One region of the Metabacillus rhizosphaerae genome, then DNA from elsewhere that is predicted to be linked to it. Evidence: riboswitches for the same ligand, from Rfam matches in the RefSeq annotation. Region 1 holds a riboswitch; each other region holds the start of a gene.
What was found. A riboswitch is a leader RNA that binds a small molecule or an ion and turns the genes downstream of it on or off. The one in region 1 is predicted to bind S-adenosylmethionine.

Region 1 (5,033 bases):
ATATTTATATCGACAGAGCCTATCGTGAAGTAGCGACTGCACCAGATCACCATGTTGCTTCTGTTTTACTAAGTGCAAATATTGATGTGGATGCGAAATTTCTTTAGAAAGGTGTAACATTATTTAAATATGATTGAATGGGAAGAGAAACAGCTTACAATACAAAGAGATGGTCTAATGGTTTTCTATTTATACACTCCGATGTGTGGAACATGTCAAGTAGCTAAACGAATGTTATCTGTCGTAGATGAATTAGTTCCCGCTATTCACATCTATTCTGTTAACTTAAATTACTTTCCTAACGAGGCTAAAGAGCTTGGAATCGAAAGTGTACCTTGCTTACTCATTTATGAAAATGGCCAAGAAAAGGAAAAGATTTATGCGTTTCATTCAGTTGGATACTTACTTGAAAAAATAAAGCAATATTCCACTATTAATGGATAGGAAGCATGACCTATGATTCATAAAACAAATAAGATAGGTAGTATAAAAATTCAGGTAAGTCTTGCTAATATGACATATTTCTTGGGAAATATTAATAATCCCACAAATAATGAATAAATAAGCAGAAACTGTCGACTTATTAATAAAGGATTCTTCCGGGATTCAATGAAGTTATTAAATAGCTTGATTGATATCGGAGGTTTTTTTTATGTATATGACAACGTTTATTTCTAATTTTAATAAAGCTCGGTTTTTAACTCCAATACTTTTGAATCAAACTCTAATAGTAGAAATAAAACCTCAGCAAGAGATTAGTCATTTTATTGAACTATCATCAAAAGGGGCTAAAACGTTACATACTCAACCTTCGAAAATTGACTTTGTCATGGAAGGAGAAGGCTATGACCTCGAACAAGTATTATTAAACACTGTAAGCTTAAAGCAATTAATTGCTTTTGGGAAAATTACGATCAAAGGGTCTTATCGTAATTTTTTAAAATTCGAGGCAATCATAAAGTTAAGTTGATAAGGGGAAATCCTTGAATCTGAAGTTTGAAATCGTTTACTATATAGGTAGACTAATAGGTATAGAAATTTGCATCTTAGAATTCAAAACCAACAGTGAAGTATTTTTTGAAAAATACATCTTGTAATAGGAGGAGTTAAGATGCAAGAGAAAAATTACCGGCCAGAAACGGTCACAATTCACGGAGGGCTAAAGAAAGATTCAATGACAGGTGCCAGGTCTGTGCCTATTTATCAATCAAATGCTTACTTATTTGAGAATACTGAGCACGCAGCTAACCTCTTTGGTTTAAAAGAACCAGGATATATTTATACCCGAATTCACAATCCAACTTCAACTGTTTTTGAAGAAAGAATTGCACAGCTTGAAGGTGGCATAGGTAGCTTAGCGGTATCTAGTGGAATGGCGGCGATTACACTTTCGGTTTTAAATATTGCTGGAGCAGGTGATGAAATTGTATCTGCTTCAACATTATACGGGGGAACTTACAATCTTTTTGCAAATACTTTACCGAAATATGGAATAGATACAGTGTTTGTTGATCCCAAAAATCCTGAAAACTTCCGTTCTGCTATTTCACCTAAAACAAAAGCTATATTCGCTGAAACCATTGGAAATCCAAGTTTAGATGTACTTGATATTGAAGCTGTCGCGAATATAGCGCATGAAGCTGGGATTCCGTTAATTGTAGATAATACATTTGCTACACCTTATCTTTGCCGGCCGATTGAACATGGTGCAGATATCGTTATCCACTCAGCAACAAAGTGGTTATTAGGAAATGGGACAACTCTAGGAGGAGTAATCATTGATGGTGGGAAGTTTGATTGGAATAACCCTAAATTCCCTGGTTTTACGACCCCTGATCCGAGTTATCATGATCTAGTATATGCAGAAGCATTAGGCGAGCAGGCATTCATTATTAAAGCTAGAGTTCAATTGCTAAGAGACTTAGGTCCCGCAATTAGCCCATATAATGCATTCCAATTCACACTAGGTTTAGAAACTCTTCATGTTCGAATGAAAGAGCATGTTGCTAATGCTAGAAAGATGGTTAAGTATTTAGAGCAGCACCCTTCTGTTGAATGGGTTCTATATCCTGAACTTTCGGATCATCCTGCAAAAGATTTAGCAGCAAAATATTTACCTAATGGTGCTGGATCCGTTATCGTTTTCGGAATAAAGGGTGGACGAGAGGCAGGAGCTGCTGTTATTAATAATGTAGAACTGTGGTCACACGTTGCGAACGTAGGGGATGCAAAAAGTTTGATCATCCATCCTGCTAGTACAACCCATCAACAGTTAAGTACAGAGGACTTAAAAAGATCGGGTGTAACGGAGGACTTAATTCGCTTATCGGTTGGAATAGAGCATATTCAAGATATCATCGATGATCTTGATCAAGCTATTTACAAAGCAACTGGCGTTAAGGGAACCGAAAGTGTCCATATTTAAATATTGAATATAAAGGGATGACTTTCATGCAAAGTCATCCCTTTTTTAGTTGGAAATTATAAAATTCGTTGAACTGTGGATAAGCGCACGACATCCAGCTCCAGCGCCTAGCCCCTCGAGGTCATAAGCTAATTTAGAATTGAAGGCAAAAAACGCCTTCTATTCTAAATCATCTTATGCTTGTCGGGGCTGATCAAGGCGCTTGGGCTTTTGTTCTTGGAGTTATCCTATAATAGTTTATCACTAAAATAAAATGCAATTTTTAGAAAAAAGAGAATTTGTTTGACATGATTTTTAATTGCATGATACAATCACAAACGTACTTAAGCTCACTAAAATTTAATTTAACTTTAATTATATACGTAGTTCTCTTATCAAGAGAGGTGGAGGGAAGTGCCCTATGAAGCCCGGCAACCATCAACAATTGTTGAAGTGGTGCCAATTCACACAAAGCTGTTTAGCTTTGAGAGATGAGAGAAAGGACATTTTTGTGCCTTTCTGCTCATTGCAGAAGGGTTTTTTCTTTATCAAAATACTATATTGCAACATGAATTTTCCATAAAAGTGATAGATTGAAGTGAGGTATTCGAACTGAAAGAAGGTGACAACTTGATTACATTAAAGAATGTTAATAAAGTTTATCAAACAAAATCAGGTAATGTAACTGCTGTTAATAATGTGAATCTAAAAATTGATAAGGGTGAAATTTTCGGGATTATTGGATATAGTGGAGCGGGTAAAAGTTCACTAATCCGGTTGTTGAATGGACTAGAAAAACCAACCAGTGGTGATATTAGCGTTGCTGGTAGTCAAATAGATTCAATTGGTGGAGTGAAATTACGAAAAGCACGTTTAGAAATAAGTATGATTTTTCAGCATTTCAATCTTTTATGGTCTCGAACAGTGAGAGAAAATATTGCTTTTCCATTAGAAATTGCAGGTGTAAAAAGAGCTGAACGTTTGAAACGAGTGGATGAGCTGATCAAGCTTGTAGGACTTGAAGGTCGTGAGAATGCATATCCCTCACAATTAAGTGGTGGGCAAAAGCAACGTGTAGGAATTGCGCGAGCATTGGCTAATAACCCTAAAGTATTATTATGTGATGAAGCTACATCAGCTTTAGATCCCCAAACAACGGATTCTATATTAGATTTGCTTGTAGATATTAATAAACGACTTGGACTTACAATTGTGCTGATTACTCATGAGATGCATGTTATACGAAAAATATGTCATCGTGTAGCTGTGATGGAAAATGGGGAGGTAGTTGAAGAAGGGGATGTACTCGACGTTTTTAAGCATCCTAAACAACCAATTACTAAGCGCTTTGTGAAACAAGTTACAGAACCAGAGGAAACGAATGAAGTAGTGGCAAATCTTTTAGAGAATTATCCAAAGGGTAAGGTTATTCAATTAACCTTTGTTGGTGAATCAGCAGAACAACCATTGATAACAAATCTAATTAGAAAGTTTGCAATCGATGTGAATATTTTACAAGGGAAGATTTCACAAACACAAAGTGGATCATATGGAAGTCTGTTTATTCATTTAGATGGAGATGAACAAGAATTAAATCGAGCATTAGAGTTTATTTATAATCAACACATTGAGGTGGAGGTGATTGCCAATGCTTGAACAGCTTCTACCTGAAGTAGATTGGGAAAAGGTTTGGCTTGCAACAAAGGAAACAATCTATATGACAAGCTTATCGGTTGTGGCGACATTTATTTTAGGAATTATTCTAGGTTTACTGTTATTTTTAACAGCAAAGGGAAACATATGGGAAAGTAAGTATGTTAATAATCTAGTTGCAGGAATTGTTAACATATTTAGATCAATACCATTTATTATTTTAATTATTTTATTATTACCTTTTACAAAAGTACTTGTTGGAACAATACTCGGTGCAAATGCCGCATTACCAGCGTTAATAATCGGGGCAGCTCCTTTTTATGGGCGCATGGTCGAGATTGCTTTAAGGGAAATTGATAAAGGTGTCATTGAAGCTGCTAAATCTATGGGTGCTAAAACAAGCACAATTATTTGGAAGGTCCTTTTACCCGAAGCGATGCCAGCGTTAGTTTCTGGTATTACAGTTACCGCTATTGCGTTAATAGGGTATACAGCAATGGCAGGTGCTATTGGTGCTGGTGGATTAGGGAATCTAGCATTTATGGAAGGTTTTAACCGTGGGAATAATCAAGTAACATTAATAGCAACGGTTATCATATTAATTTTCGTGTTTATCATCCAAATTATTGGAGATATCATAACTAAATCAATTGACAAACGATAGGAGGAAGAACGATGAAAAAAGCTTTATTAGCAATTATATTTACGATTTTTACAACAGCACTTGTTGCTTGTGGTGGGGCGTCACAGGAAGGAACTGAAGGTTCCGAAGGAGAGGCAAAAACATTAAAAGTAGGTGCATCACCTGTACCACATGTTGAAATATTAGAAGAAGCAAAACCTTTATTAGAAGAAAAAGGGATTGAATTAGAAATCGTAGAATTTACAGATTATGTTTTACCAAATAAGACATTAGCAGAAGAAGAGTTAGATGCTAATTACTTCCAACATGAACCTTATTTAGAGTCTCAAATTG
Region 2 (5,033 bases), 450 kb from region 1:
CACCAAGTTTTATCTCAAACGTTACCTCTGCATCGTCCACTAGATCATCACCATAATATACTTTTGCAGAGATTGGTACTTCTTCGTTTTTATTAACATGTTTACTAGCAATTATTTCAACCTTTGGTGCTTTTACTTCCTCTTCAGAAGCGACTTGATGTTCTTGATGATTTGCTGATTCTTGACAGCCGCTTAAAACTAAAGAAAGGAAAATGAAGGAGCAAGTGATTATCCCTTGTTTCATATTGTATAACCTCCAAATCGTCACTCATACTATGATATAACATAACTATCATAATTAGATACGTTTTCTTTGATGCTTCAATATTTATTCACATATAGAAGAAAAAATATTCACTTATTAAGTCTTATACACTGATATAGAAAAGGGTCTGATGCAAAATACATCAGACCCTTTTCTTCTTTTATAAATTATTGATTTAACGCTTCTTTACTTAACGCTTCAGCTTTGTCTGTGCTTTCCCATGGAAGATCTAGATCATTACGACCGAAATGTCCATACGCAGCAGTTTGCTTATATATCGGACGACGTAGATTAAGCATTTTTATAATACCCGCTGGACGTAGATCAAAGTTGTTACGTACAACAGCTACTAAAACTTCTTCCGATACTTTTCCAGTTCCAAATGTATCAACTGAAATCGATACCGGTTGTGCAACACCAATTGCATATGCTAATTGAACTTCACATTTATCAGCTAATCCAGAAGCAACAATATTTTTCGCTACATAACGAGCAGCATAAGCGGCAGAACGGTCAACTTTTGTCGCATCCTTACCAGAGAATGCACCACCACCGTGACGTGCATAACCACCGTACGTATCAACGATAATTTTACGTCCAGTTAAACCAGCATCTCCTTGAGGTCCCCCAATGACGAAGCGACCTGTTGGATTAATGAAATACTTTGTATTTTCATCAATTAATTCTGCAGGGACAACTGGGTTAATAACATGCTCTTTTAGGTTACGCTGAATTTGTTCTAATGAAATTTCTGGGTGATGCTGAGTAGAAATAACGATCGTATCAATACGAACTGGTTTATCATTTTCATCATATTCTACCGTAACTTGTGTTTTACCGTCTGGACGTAAGTAAGGAAGTATATCCTCTTTACGTACTTCTGTTAAACGACGTGAAAGTTTGTGAGCTAATGAAATTGGAAGTGGCATTAATTCCTTTGTTTCATTACATGCAAATCCAAACATTAATCCTTGGTCTCCAGCACCGATTGCATCAATTTCTTCATCAGACATTAGGCCTTCACGAGCTTCAAGTGCTTGGTCAACACCCATAGCGATATCGGCTGATTGCTCATCAATTGAAGTAAGAACTGCACAAGTTTCTGCATCAAAGCCATATTTAGCTCGTGTATAGCCAATACCTTTAATTGTTTCACGAACAATTTTTGGGATATCAACGTATGTAGTTGTTGTAATTTCCCCAGCAACTAAAACTAATCCTGTCGTAACAGACGTTTCACACGCTACACGTGCATTTGGATCTTTTTCAATAATTGCATCAAGGATTGAATCTGAAATTTGGTCACAAATCTTATCTGGATGGCCTTCTGTTACAGACTCAGAAGTAAATAAACGTTTTTTAGTCATGTTAAAGTTTTCCTCCTCATACTCATGTTCAAATTGATCCGGAACTCTTCCTTTTACCTAAAAGAATCACGCTGGCATGTTTTGTGAACAGAATTATTATGTACCTCTACCACATGCTTGTCCTGGTAAAACTCTAATGAAGAAGATACGCTTATTTTCTGTTATCAAAAAAACCTTTCCCTAAATGAGGAAAGGTTTGTTATCGTTCATAGCCTTTCGCTCTTATCGATCAAGGGCTTTCGCCTTGCATCAGGTTAGCACCTTTGCGTCGGAAAATGTCATTTGGGCATAATCGCCGCTTTCCTTTGATAGCAGGTTGCTGGGTTTCATAGGGCCTGTCCCTCCACCAGCTCGGGATAAGAGAATCCGTTCAAGGACATATCATAGCGCACTGGGGTAATGGTGTCAACAAAAAACAGCAAGTTATCAGAGATTATTTCCTATTAATTTTCATGATTAATCTATTCATTAGTGTTACCCATTTTGTTGACATATTATTAAGTTTCTTTTTGAAGTATAAAAATTGCTTTCTAAACTTTTTTTCAAAAAACACACACGATTAGTATGTTCAATTAAATATAATGTGTTATACTATTTAAAACTAAGTCAGAATTTTGTAATATATCTTTCTACGTTAATTTTTCGAAAAGGATGGTAATGGGGATGAATATTGTGGAGATGACAAATGAATTAGCAGAGTTGTTAAAAGGGGATAATGCAAGACATAATTTATCAGTTGCTCAACTTGTGGAAAAAGTACTTAAACGCAAGGAAGGGATTTTAACCTCAACTGGTGCAATCCGAGCGACTACTGGAGCATATACTGGTAGGTCTCCACAAGATAAATTTATCGTGAAAGAAAGTTCTATCGAAAATAAAATTGATTGGGGCATTGTTAATCAACCTATTTTAGAGGCTGACTTTGATAAGCTTTATAGTAAAATGATCAACTACTTAAAGGAACGAGAAGAATTATACATTTTCAATGGTTTTGCCGGTGCAGATAAACGCTATCAGTTGCCTCTTCAAGTCATAAATGAATATGCTTGGCATAATTTATTCGCACAGCAGCTTTTTATAAAAGACAATGAAAAATCGATTACAAATGAGAAGCCTTTTACTATTCTTTGTGCACCACACTTTAAAGCTGATCCTGCTGTTGATGGTACAAATTCTGAAACATTTATCATTATTTCATTTGAGAAAAGAACAATTTTAATCGGTGGGACAGAATACGCTGGTGAAATGAAAAAATCTGTCTTTTCAGTTATGAACTTTTTGTTACCAGAAAACAATATTCTTTCAATGCATTGCTCAGCAAATGTTGGTTTTGAAGGTGATGTTGCTTTATTTTTCGGTTTATCTGGAACTGGAAAAACAACCTTGTCTGCTGATCCTAACAGACGATTAATCGGTGACGATGAGCATGGCTGGTCTACTTCTGGCATCTTTAATATTGAAGGCGGTTGCTATGCGAAATGTATTAATTTATCGGAAGAAAAAGAGCCCCAAATTTTCAATGCCATTCGCTATGGTGCCGTTTTAGAAAACGTTGTTGTTGATAATGAAACTCGTGAAGCTGATTATGATAATTCCTTTTTCACTGAGAATACAAGGGCTGCATATTCGTTAGATGCTATTGATAAGGTTATTACACCTAGTATAGCGGGACATCCACAAGCAATTGTTTTTTTAACTGCAGATGCATTTGGGGTTCTTCCTCCAATTAGCAAGTTAACTAGAGAACAAGCAATGTACCATTTTTTGAGCGGCTATACTAGTAAGCTTGCAGGAACTGAGCGAGGAATTACCGCTCCTGAGGCAACCTTTTCAACTTGCTTCGGTTCACCATTCCTACCATTACAAGCCACTCGCTATGCGAACATGCTTGGACAAAAAATTGATGAACATGAAGTTCAAGTATTTTTAGTTAATACAGGCTGGACCGGTGGTGAATATGGCGTAGGGAATCGAATAAAGTTACAATATACAAGAGCAATGGTTCAAGCTGCAATTGAAGGAGATCTTGATCATATTGAGACGGTAACTGATGAAGTATTTGGCCTCAACATTCCAATACACGTTCCAGGTGTTCCGGATGATAAACTTCAGCCACATCTTACTTGGAGCTCTAAGGAAGCTTATGAAAAGAAAGCAAAAGAGCTAGCATCACAGTTTAAGAAAAACTTTGAAAAATTTGCACATGTTTCCCCTGAAATCCAACAATTTGGTGGACCTATAGGTTAAAAGAATTGGAGGCTGACTCAAAAGCTAATGAGTCAGCCTCCCTTTTATTTAAAGAGATATTAAACTGATAATTGATAACTTAAGTTATATTTCAACATAATAATTTTATCCTAACCTGCAAACAAAAATTCATGATATTGTAATTTTTCAATTTCACTTCAGGATTAATTTAGGCTCTTTCCTAAAAATAGTAGTTTTTTAAATAAAAACTATTTCAGGTTGATTGGAACACTATAAAACAAATAAACCAGGTGAAAAAGCTAATTACTTTTTCACCTGGTTTATCTTTTGTTTTATTAATTCGTTGAATTAAGGGCAACTAACCGATATGTTACAACTGTTTTATTTTCATGAAGCTGAAGTTTTTCTACAATAGCCTCACCAGCAATTTCTCCATCCTTCGTTTTTCTAACCTCTAACGGAATATCGATCGGATATATTCTATATCCTTCTTTTGTTAAAAGAAATACATTTTCTTCCACTCGTTGTTCTTTACCTTTTGTTACAATCATTGTATTGAATTCAACAGGCATTCCCAAAAGAAAACCTCCTTATTGGTACATTTCATTTTATTTTATTTTACCACCTTGTCCTGACAAGAAAAACTAATTTATTGTTTTTTCATCCAGGAACATAGTCTATGTAGTGTTTCACGGTTTATTTTAGGAGGAAAATAATGAGTAAATCCCTTAAAGTACCAGCTTTCAACTTGTTTATTTAATTCCTTTAATCTTTTTTCAAGCCTGTATGCATGCTCAACTGAGACATTTTTATCCTTAACTCCGTGTATAATTAATACAGGTGGATTCATGTTTTCTAATTCGTACAAAGGTGTTCTCCACATATATCGATTCGGGAATTTTGTAGGTGTACCACCAATAACTCTTTTCATCATTCGACGTAAATCCTCACGCTCAACATATGTTAAAAACATATCAGAGACTCCACCCCATGTAACAACAGAACGCACATCTTCAGCTAAAATACCAGTTAATAATGCCATAACACCACCTCTTGAAAATCCAAAAACATGGATACGATGTGAATGCACATTTGGATGCCTTTTTAAAAGTTCGATTGCTGAGATGGCATCATAACGATCATCTCCAGCAAAGTCTTCATTCCCTTCACCACCTTGATTACCTCGGTAAAAT
Region 3 (5,033 bases), 1.8 Mb from region 1:
ACTTCACGTCCAACAGGAGGAAGGCCAAAGGATACATTACTTACACCAAGGATTGTTAAGCATTCTGGTAAGTGTTCCTTTATCAGTTGAATACCACGTACTGTTTCATTTGCAGATCCAATATATTGCTCATCACCAGTTCCAACTGGGAAAACAAGTGGATCAAAGATTAAATCACTCGCCTTAAGACCATGTTTTTTGACAAGTAAATCATGTGAACGAATCGCAACCTCAAGCTTCTTTTCAGCTGTTAATGCCATCCCAATTTCATCGATGGTCCCTACAACTAAAGCTCCACCATATTTTTTTACAAGGGGAACAATTGCATCAAAGCGTTCTTCACCGTCCTCAAGGTTTATTGAGTTGATGATAGCTTTACCTTGAGAATATTTTAATGCTCTTTCGATGACATTTTCATCTGTTGAGTCAATAACAAGAGGGGCCTTTACCTTTTTAACAACCTCTTGAATGAATGCTTCCATATCTTCAAGTTCATCTCTGTCAGGGTCTGCTAAGCAAATATCGATAACATGTGCACCATTTTTCACCTGTGCTCTAGCAATTTCAGAGGCTTCTTCAAATTTTTGTTCTGCAATCAACCGTTTGAATTTACGAGAACCTATAACGTTTGTTCTTTCTCCGACAAATAGTGGACGCATGCCATCTTCATAAAGAAGGGCATCGATTCCAGAAACAGTGTGACCACTTGAAACGTCTTCGATGCTCCGTGGGTTGATCGTTGCTACAGCATCAGAGATGGCTTTAATATGTTCAGGAGTTGTTCCACAACAACCGCCTACAAAATTTAGCCAGCCTTGTTCAGCGAAGCCAACAAGTTTTTTGGCAAGTGACTCAGGTGATTCATGGTAATTACCTTCTTCATCAGGTAAGCCAGCATTCGGATAACAACTTACAGCTGTATTCGCTAATCCGGATAATGTACGGATATGGTCTGTCATAAATTCAGGACCTGTTGCACAGTTTAGACCAACCGAAATTGGTTTCATATGCTCTAATGAGACATAAAAAGCCTCAATATCCTGTCCTGCTAATGTTGTACCCATTGGTTCAATTGTTCCTGAAACCATAAGTGGAAGCTCTTTACCTGTTGTTTCAAATGCCTTTTGGATGCCTAAGAATCCAGCTTTTACATTGAGCATATCCTGGCTAGTTTCAAGGAGAAGTAAGTCAGCGCCACCGATAATTAATCCTCTTGCTTGTTCTTCATAGTTATCGACTAAAGTATCAAATGTTGTCCCACCAGTTACAGATAACGTTTTCGTTGTTGGACCCATTGCTCCTGCAACATATCTTGGTTTTTCAGGTGTGGAAAATTTATCAGCTGCGTTTTTTGCAATTTTAGCTGATTCAATATTAAGTTCAAGGGCGAAAGAACCTAGGTCATATTCATCTAAAACAAGACAAGTAGCTCCAAATGTGTTTGTTGAAATGATATCTGAGCCTGCTTCAAGATAGGCTTCATGAATCATTTCAATTGTTTTCGGTGCTGTTAAAGTTAAATATTCATTACAGCCTTCGTAGTCTTCACCACCAAAATCATCAGGTGTAAGATCAGCAGCTTGAATCATTGTACCCATTGCACCGTCAAGTACAAGTATCCGTTTTTTTATTTCATTTTTGATGCTACACATGTGTAATCTTCCTTTCAGCCAGTTGTTTTTCCTTCTCATGGATGTAATTGGTTAGCTCCACTGTAAGGTCGTACTGTAAAAATGGAGTTATTAAATAAATTCCATTAAATAAATCAAATGCTGTATCAATAAGATCCTTTGCAATGGCTAAGCCCTCTTGGCGGGCTTGTTCCTTATCTGTTCCAGCTGCTGCCATTTTTTCACGAATCGAATCTGAAAGTTTAATTCCAGGAATTTCATTATGAATAAATTCTGCGTTACGGCTTGATGTCAATGGCATGATCCCGATGTAAATAGGTGCTTTTAAGTTTCTGGTTTCCTCATATACATCTACAATTTGCTGACTTGAATAAAGAGGTTGTGAGATAAAATAATCTGCACCATGGGCAATTTTCTTTTCAAGTCTGACAACAGCCTTATCTAAGTGACGAACATTTGGATTAAAGGCAGCCGCAACTGAGAAGTTGGTTTTTTCACCTAATGGTTTACCGGAGTAAGAGACACCTTCATTGAATTGTTTAATTAAACTGATTAAATCAAACGAGGAAACATCATAAACAGAAGTTGCCCCAGGGAAATCACCAATTTTTGAAGGGTCACCAGTAATTGCTAGTACATCAGATAGTCCTAATGAATGTAAACCCATTAAATGAGACTGTAAGCCAATTAAGTTTCGATCACGACATGTAATATGAATTAATGCTCTGCCACCTGTTTTTTCTTTTGCGAGTATTCCGGCAGCTAGGTTACTTACCCGTGGAGAAGCAAGCGAGTTATCTGCAAGAGTCAAAGCATCGATACCTGCATGATGAAGCGCTTGTGCCCCTTCAAGGAATTTATTCATTCCAAGCTTCTTCGGTGGGTCAAGCTCAACAATAACTGAACGTTTTTCCTTTACAATCTCCTGAAGTGGAGGAAGTGTGTCAGTATTACTAGATGTGATATTTACTTGTACTTGCTTCGGAACTCTTACCTTTTTATCTGTAACAGGAGCAAGATGCCCTACAGCTTCAGCGATTGCTTGAATATGTTTTGGTGTTGTTCCACAACAGCCACCAATTAGGCGAACACCTTGGTCTCTAAATTTCAGAGCGCTCTCCTTAAAGTAACCTTCATCAGATTCATAAACAAGACGACCTTCATTTAAAGCAGGTAAGCTACTGTTCGGGAATACAGATAGATAGGCTGACTCAAGAAGTGGAACCTCCTCAAGAGATTGAATCATATGGTATGGACCTAAACGGCAGTTTAAGCCAATTACATTTGCACCAAGCTCTTCGAGAGTTGAAAAAGCATCTGTTAATGCTGTTCCATCTTGTAAAACACCTGCTTCATGGAGGGATACATTGGCAATGATTGGTTTATTTGTTTCCTTTTTTGCAATTTGGAGTACTGTTTTCATTTCCTCTAAATCATAGTAGGTTTCAAGTAATAGGCCGTCTACATCTTCATTTAGTAAGATAAACAACTGCTCTCTAAAATTGCGTTTAATTTCTTCAAGTGTATGGGCACTTTTTTTGAAGGAACGAACTCCGCCAATAGTTCCAAATACATACGTCGAAGAAGTAGCTGCTCGTTTGGCAATTTCAACAGCAGTTTTGTTAATTTGTCTAATTTCATCCTCTAGGCCGTAACGTGAGAGTTTAATATCATTTGCCCCATAGGTGTTCGTCTGAATTAGGTTAGCACCGGCTTGAATATATGCTTGATGAACGCGCTTGACATCATCAGGTTTTGATAGGTTTAATTCTTCAAAACAACGATCAACACCATGGGAATAAAGCATTGTTCCCATTGCACCGTCCCCAATTAAAATCTTACTTTTTAAGTCTTCCAAAAAGCTCATAGAAAAGCCTCCGATCTATGTAGTAGTGTGAGGAGAAAAGATGAATCGAAATAATAATAAAAAAAGCCCTCTTAAGAAGAAGGCTGAATGATTCAAAGCTTCCCCTTATCTTTCAAGCATCTTACATGCTTAGCTGGAATTAGCACCTTGGCACTCGGAGGATAAGTAGGATAGATTAAATTGTTTAGAAAGGTTGTAAACCATACTGTTGTTTGTTTTCTATCCGCACCTGCAAGCTTTGTAGATGCGGATAGAAAACAACTTAAGGTTTATTTTCTTCCTTTGAACAATCAACTAAAATCCAGGTCTTCACTCGTTATGGACCGGTTGCTGAAGCTTCATAGGGCCAGTCCCTCAGCTTCTCTTGATAAGATATGAAATTATTGTATTTACTTTAATATATTGAAAAGTGTTACAACTAATTTATCTAATATTATGAAAAATATCAATAGTTAAATGATATTTTGGATAAAATTAAGTGTGGGAAAAGGTGGTAATCAAGTTTTGAAACGTAAAAAAGGCAGTTCATGTGACAACGATTTGTTTGATGAACTGCCTGGGAAAATCATATAAGATTACTTTTGGTAGGAACTTTGACATCCAGCTCCAGCGCTTTTGTTTTTAGCGATAATTAATAAACTGTACGTCAATTGGTAGGTCAGCTTCTCTTATTGCAGCAATGACTTGTTGTAAATCGTCTCGGCTTTTTCCTGTTACACGAATTTGATCATCTTGAATTTGAGTTTTCACCTTTAAGCCAGCGTTTTTAATAAGCGTATTTATTTTTTTTGCATTTTCTTTATCAATCCCAGAAACTAATTCTGCTCTTTGACGAACTGTTCCACCTGAGGCATTCTCAATTTTTTTATACGAAATATTTTTAATTGGTACATTTCGTTTAACAAGTTTTGATAATAGGACATCTTTTAGTTGGTCTAGCTTATACTCATCGTCTGAGACTAAAACTAGTTCTTCTTTTTCTAATGATATATTACTTTTGCTCCCTTTGAAATCATAACGAGTAGCAATTTCTTTCATTGCTATACTAATTGCATTTGTTACTTCAGGGAATTCAATTTTGGATACAATATCAAATGAACTATCTTTCGCCATATTAATCCTCCATTACGTATATAATATGGTTAGATTATAGTAAAATAAAACAATGTTCACAACTTTTTAAACGCTCAGATGATTATTGAGTATAATTGTTTGCTGAAAACGACGTATAAATGATGAGAAAGTGAGAACTAATAATATTTTCACTTAAATGATGAAAGGAACGATAAATGATATGATGCCAGGCACATTTGCAATATTAACGATAGATGAAAAGGTTGATTATGGATACTTCTTAACAGATGGAGATGAGCGCGTACTATTACATAAAAGCGAAGTGATAGGAGAAATCGAGGTTGGAGAAAAAATTGAGGTCTTTTTCGTGATTGATGCTCAAGAACGATTGTATGCAACAATGAAAAAACCACTGATTACGGATCAATCATATGGTTGGGTCGAAGTGGTAGATGTAGTAG
Region 4 (5,033 bases), 870 kb from region 1:
CGCATTGATTTCAACAGCTTGTACGATACCGTCTGGATCGATGATGAAAGTTCCACGATCAGCAAGACCTTCTTCTTCGTTTAATACATCGAAGTTGCGAGAGATTTTTTGTGAAGGGTCACCAATCATAACATATTCGATTTTGCCAATTGCTTCTGAGTGATCATGCCATGCTTTATGTGTAAAATGAGTATCAGTTGAAACAGAGTATACCTCAACTCCAAGTTCTTTTAGAGTTGCGTATTGATTTTGAAGGTCTTCAAGCTCAGTAGGGCATACGAATGTAAAGTCTGCTGGATAAAAGCAAACTACGCTCCACTTTCCTTTTAGGTTTTCCTCAGTAACTTGGATAAAATCTCCGTTATAATAAGCTTGTGCGTTGAATGGTTGTACTTCTTTTCCAATTAGAGACATAGTAAATGTTCCTCCTAGTGTGTATTTGAGAATTTTTTAATAGCTAGTTTTGAACAGATAGTCAAAACTAATAAATAACCAATAACTAATTATAATTTCTTCTTAGTTTTTATTAGTTATAAATAATAATTCTAATTCAAAATTAATTATTATATAAACCTCATTATTTTGTCAAGGATAATACTCAATCTTCGGAAGATATTTAATTCACTTTTGTGTATCAACACTGGTAGGTCTTGTGAAATGCAAGGTATTTCTAAAACGATCTAAATTGATTTTGGTGGTAAAACTTAAATTTTCAATTATTATCTAGATTTCTCAATAAACCGGTATTTTTAGAAAAATAAAATGCTCTTGATTTATATAAGAATTATAAATAATAACAAGGAAGATGTGTAAGTACCCTAAAATATGGTTGCCTAAATAACTGGTTAATAACCATATCTTCGTATTAAATGTTAAAGCGGCCCTGAAGCGGACTCCCGTCTTACGCCCTAACCAACAAAGTGCCAAAATCAACAGTGAACGGTTTGGCAAAGGTTCACTTCTTGTTATAATGAAACAAGAAATGAACAGGTAACGATTGTGATAATCAATTAATATCGCATGAAGTGAAGCTGAAATAGATTATTAAAGGATGAAAATTAATTGGACAATAAAGACCCAAAAATGAATTATGTATATACTTACTCCTATCCTGATGACGAAAGTTCTTTGTGTGCTTTGGAAATGCGCTCTTTTTTTGGAAAAGAGTCTAAGTCTAGAGTATTGGAAAGCCCAGTGAAGGTTAATCCCACGCGAAGCCCGTTTATTAAGGAAAGAATTGAAGTGAGATATGAGGGGGAAAGCCTTCAGGACCTTGTCAAAAAGGTAAAATCTCTACAATTAGTCGAGGAGACATTTAAAGTTATTTATGTAAAAAATGGAGGGCTTGCAAAAACTGAAAAAGAAGGCTTTGAGAGACGACGTTCAGTAGAGCGAGAGATTGGATTGCATGTCAAAGGTGAAGCGGATTTCCATAATCCAGATCGATTGTTTGGGGTCATGAATGTAAATGGAAGATGGGTATTCGGTGACTACGCTAAAAGTGAGGCGGTTTGGCTCAAACATCAAAAGAAGCCTCATGGTTATTCCACTGCTCTCAATACTCGTGTTGCAAGGGCGGTAGTGAATATTGCCATTCCAAATCCAAGTGGAATAAAGGCAATCGACCCATGCTGTGGGATTGGAACAGTACTAGTTGAAGCCCGATCAATGGGGATTGATATAGTAGGAAGTGACCGAAATTACCTAATCCTGAATGGGGCACGAGAAAACATCGAACACTTTGGTCTAACTGGAGAAGTAAATTTAGCAGATATCAGAGATATAACTAATGACTATGATGTAGCGATTATTGATTTGCCTTACAACTTGTGTTCTGTCATAACAGATGCAGAAAAACTGGAAATGCTCGAGAGTGCGCGGAGGTTTGCAAAGAAAGTGGTAGTGGTAACAATCGAACCGATTGATGAGGTTTTAAGAAACGCAGGATTTTCCATTATTGATCGAGCTATCGCTAAAAAAGGGTCGTTTATTCGTGAAGTGATCGTATGTAAGTGAGGAAAGGGGGACAGTCCCTCACCACTTCACAGCTTTAATGTTGTGAGGGACTGTCCCTTGATTTGACCTTTTAAAGTGGACAAGGTAATTCCATTTATTCCTTTTAATCTTGGTGGTTAACATCCTTGTTGAAGGGTGTAATAATTTTTTTATACTCTTGCGAAAAGAATATAAATGTTGTACTCTTATTTATGTTTTTAATAAAAAAATAAATATGATGATCTTCTTATATAGAGAGACAGAGGGACTGGCCCAATGAAGTCTCGGCAGCAGGCTCAAGATGAGTGCTGTGCCAAATCCAGCAAGCGAAAACGCTTGAAAGATGAGAAGGGTGTTTTATTATAATAAGGCCTCTTCTATTTGTTTGAAAAGAAGAGGTTTTTTATTTTCCCCACATATAGGATGACAGAGTGGATGAAAAAGGTGTTTTGTAAAAAATTAGTGAGGTGTTCATCATGAGTACAGACAGAAAAGGGAATCCATGGGCGCTTTTGCCTTTTGTCGTGTTTTTAATAATCTTTATTGGCTCTGGAATCGTAACAGGAGATTTTTATAAGTTTCCTGTTATAGTGGCGATTACGATTGCAGCAGCCGTCGCTTTAGCAATGAATCGAAAAGAGTCTTTCAATCAGAAGGTTGAGATCTTTTGTAAGGGTGCCGGTGACACAAATATCATGTTAATGGTCATTATTTTCCTTTTAGCTGGTGCTTTTTCAGAAGTAGCAAAGGGAATGGGTGCGGTTGATTCAACTGTAAATCTTGCATTATCAGTTGTACCACAAAACTTATTAATGGTGGGTATATTCATTATCGCGTGTTTTATATCTCTATCTATGGGTACAAGTATGGGAACAATTGTAGCACTTGCACCAATAGGCGTTGGTATTAGTGAGCAGACTGATATTTCACTAGCACTTTCAATGGCTGCGGTTATTGGTGGTGCGATGTTTGGTGATAATTTGTCTTTTATTTCTGATACAACGATTGCTGCAGTGCGCACACAAGGTACAAAAATGAAAGATAAGTTTAAAGTGAACTTTTTCATTGTCTTACCGGCGGCAATAATTGCTTGTGTTATTCTGGGGTTTTTAACAATCGGAGAACAAGCAGTTGTCACACAGCATTCATATAGTTGGGTTAAAATTTTACCATATATCTTTGTGCTTATCACAGCGCTAGCAGGGGTCAATGTATTCCTCGTTCTTTTCATTGGAGTTGTTTTTTCAGGAGTTATTGGGTTAGCAGATGGTAGTTACCGCTTAATGGATATCATTCAACAAATAGGTAATGGGATGTCAGGGATGTATGAGATCTCTTTCCTAGCCATATTAATTGCAGGCATGGTGGAAGTGATTAAACATAATGGAGGTATTGATTATCTTCTTTATAAAGTGACACGCAATATTAAATCAAAAAGAGGGGCTGAATTTAGTATTGCTGGACTTGTTGGTTTAACAGATCTTTCAACAGCAAATAACACGATTTCCATTATCATCACTGGCCCGCTTGCTAAAAATATTGCTGATAAGTATGAGATTGATCCACGTAAATCAGCAAGCCTGTTAGATGTTTTTTCGTGCTGTATTCAAGGTTTAATCCCATATGGAGCACAATTACTTGTAGCTGCAGGAGTTGCAAATATATCACCAGTAAGTATTTTACAATTTTCATTTTATCCATTATTAATTGGAGTATGTGGAGTGATCTCAATTTTAATCGGTTATCCACGATTTGAGCGAGGTAGGAATTGAATCAGTTACAAAAGGCTAACCTTTACTTATAACGTTGGGTTAGTTTTTTTGTATTTAGCTCTGTTAAAGCTCACTATTGATTTTGGTACGTTGTTGATTGGAGTGAATGATTGCAGCGGAAATCAACAACCAAGTTTAACGGTGCCTTGTATTTAAATTTGGTCCTTAGATACTCAATTAATGATAAAAGACTAGTTTAGAAATAAAAATCATTTCGGTAAATAAAAAGGACTTTGTTCTTTTTATGAATGGACTGCTTTATACAGGTAAATATAATACATAAGTATGATTTTGGTGTTTTCTTAATGGATTCACAAAACATCCATTTATATTTCAAGTAGGGTTTGGTAAGATCAAATGGTTGTCTGATGACTGACAACTAAATCCTATTAAGTAATGGTAAGCACTTATTCTTAGTACTTAACCAAATTTGATACATCTAAGAGGTGACAATAATGAATTTATTATGGGGAATATTCGGTATTTTAGTTGTTTTGTGTATTGCATTTCTTTTATCCAGTGGAAAGAAAGCGATTAATTTTAGAACTATAATTGGTGGCTTAGCGATCCAGATTATTTTTGCATTTATCGTGTTGAAGTGGGAAGCGGGAAGATCTGGGCTGGAGTGGTTCACTTTAAGGGTCCAGGATATTATTAATTATGCAAATGAAGGAATTTCATTTCTTTTTGGTCCACTTGCAAGTGGCGGAGAATTTGGGGTAGTATTCGCTTTTCAAGTGTTAACAGTAATTATTTTCTTTTCATCATTAATTTCAGTCTTATATTATTTAGGCATTATGCAATGGTTTATAAAAATCATTGGTGGTGGTTTATCAAAGCTTCTAGGCACGAGTCAGTCAGAATCAATATCAGCGGCAGCAAATATTTTTGTTGGTCAAACGGAAGCACCACTTGTTATCCGACCATATTTAGCTAAAATGACGAAGTCTGAACTCTTTGCAGTAATGACGGGTGGACTTGCTTCTGTCGCAGGGTCTGTACTTGTTGGTTATGCACTTTTAGGTGTACCACTTGAATATCTACTTGCTGCAAGCTTTATGGCGGCACCTGCAGGATTAATTATGGCAAAAATAATGATGCCAGAGACAGAGCGATCATCCGACTCAGATTTTGAAATCTCCAAAGATACAGATTCAGTAAATGTTATTGATGCAGCAGCTCGTGGTGCAAGCGACGGGTTAAAGCTTGCATTAAATGTTGGAGCGATGTTATTAGCATTTATTGCATTAATTGCTTTAGTTAATG

Region 2: it holds a riboswitch for S-adenosylmethionine, as region 1 does, so the genes downstream of both, metK (methionine adenosyltransferase) here and WCV66_RS07745 (methionine ABC transporter ATP-binding protein) in region 1, are expected to answer to the same signal.
Region 3: it holds a riboswitch for S-adenosylmethionine, as region 1 does, so the genes downstream of both, WCV66_RS26010 (bifunctional homocysteine S-methyltransferase/methylenetetrahydrofolate reductase) here and WCV66_RS07745 (methionine ABC transporter ATP-binding protein) in region 1, are expected to answer to the same signal.
Region 4: it holds a riboswitch for S-adenosylmethionine, as region 1 does, so the genes downstream of both, WCV66_RS03810 (Na+/H+ antiporter NhaC family protein) here and WCV66_RS07745 (methionine ABC transporter ATP-binding protein) in region 1, are expected to answer to the same signal.

What each region holds. Positions count from the first base shown of each region.
Region 1 covers NZ_CP147403.1:1,619,226-1,624,258, forward strand. Annotated here, with positions in the region: gene WCV66_RS07725 (toprim domain-containing protein) at 1-107, shown strand, start outside; gene WCV66_RS07730 (thioredoxin family protein) at 130-444, shown strand; gene WCV66_RS07735 (SCP2 sterol-binding domain-containing protein) at 653-970, shown strand; gene WCV66_RS07740 (O-acetylhomoserine aminocarboxypropyltransferase/cysteine synthase family protein) at 1,112-2,425, shown strand; SAM riboswitch class I at 2,794-2,902, shown strand; gene WCV66_RS07745 (methionine ABC transporter ATP-binding protein) at 3,035-4,060, shown strand; gene WCV66_RS07750 (methionine ABC transporter permease) at 4,053-4,721, shown strand; gene WCV66_RS07755 (MetQ/NlpA family ABC transporter substrate-binding protein) at 4,733-5,033, shown strand, end outside.
Region 2 covers NZ_CP147403.1:2,069,514-2,074,546, reverse strand. Annotated here, with positions in the region: gene WCV66_RS10110 (FixH family protein) at 1-244, opposite strand, end outside; gene metK (methionine adenosyltransferase) at 433-1,632, opposite strand; SAM riboswitch class I at 1,852-1,995, opposite strand; gene pckA (phosphoenolpyruvate carboxykinase (ATP)) at 2,296-3,879, shown strand; gene WCV66_RS10095 (DUF2584 domain-containing protein) at 4,176-4,418, opposite strand; gene WCV66_RS10090 (alpha/beta hydrolase family protein) at 4,490-5,033, opposite strand, start outside.
Region 3 covers NZ_CP147403.1:5,487,853-5,492,885, reverse strand. Annotated here, with positions in the region: gene metH (methionine synthase) at 1-1,652, opposite strand, end outside; gene WCV66_RS26010 (bifunctional homocysteine S-methyltransferase/methylenetetrahydrofolate reductase) at 1,645-3,498, opposite strand; SAM riboswitch class I at 3,601-3,872, opposite strand; gene WCV66_RS26960 (hypothetical protein) at 3,901-3,954, shown strand; gene WCV66_RS26005 (YajQ family cyclic di-GMP-binding protein) at 4,120-4,611, opposite strand; gene WCV66_RS26000 (S1 RNA-binding domain-containing protein) at 4,793-5,033, shown strand, end outside.
Region 4 covers NZ_CP147403.1:752,593-757,625, forward strand. Annotated here, with positions in the region: gene ahpC (alkyl hydroperoxide reductase subunit C) at 1-414, opposite strand, end outside; gene WCV66_RS03805 (TRM11 family SAM-dependent methyltransferase) at 1,063-2,016, shown strand; SAM riboswitch class I at 2,240-2,345, shown strand; gene WCV66_RS03810 (Na+/H+ antiporter NhaC family protein) at 2,472-3,767, shown strand; gene WCV66_RS03815 (NupC/NupG family nucleoside CNT transporter) at 4,223-5,033, shown strand, end outside.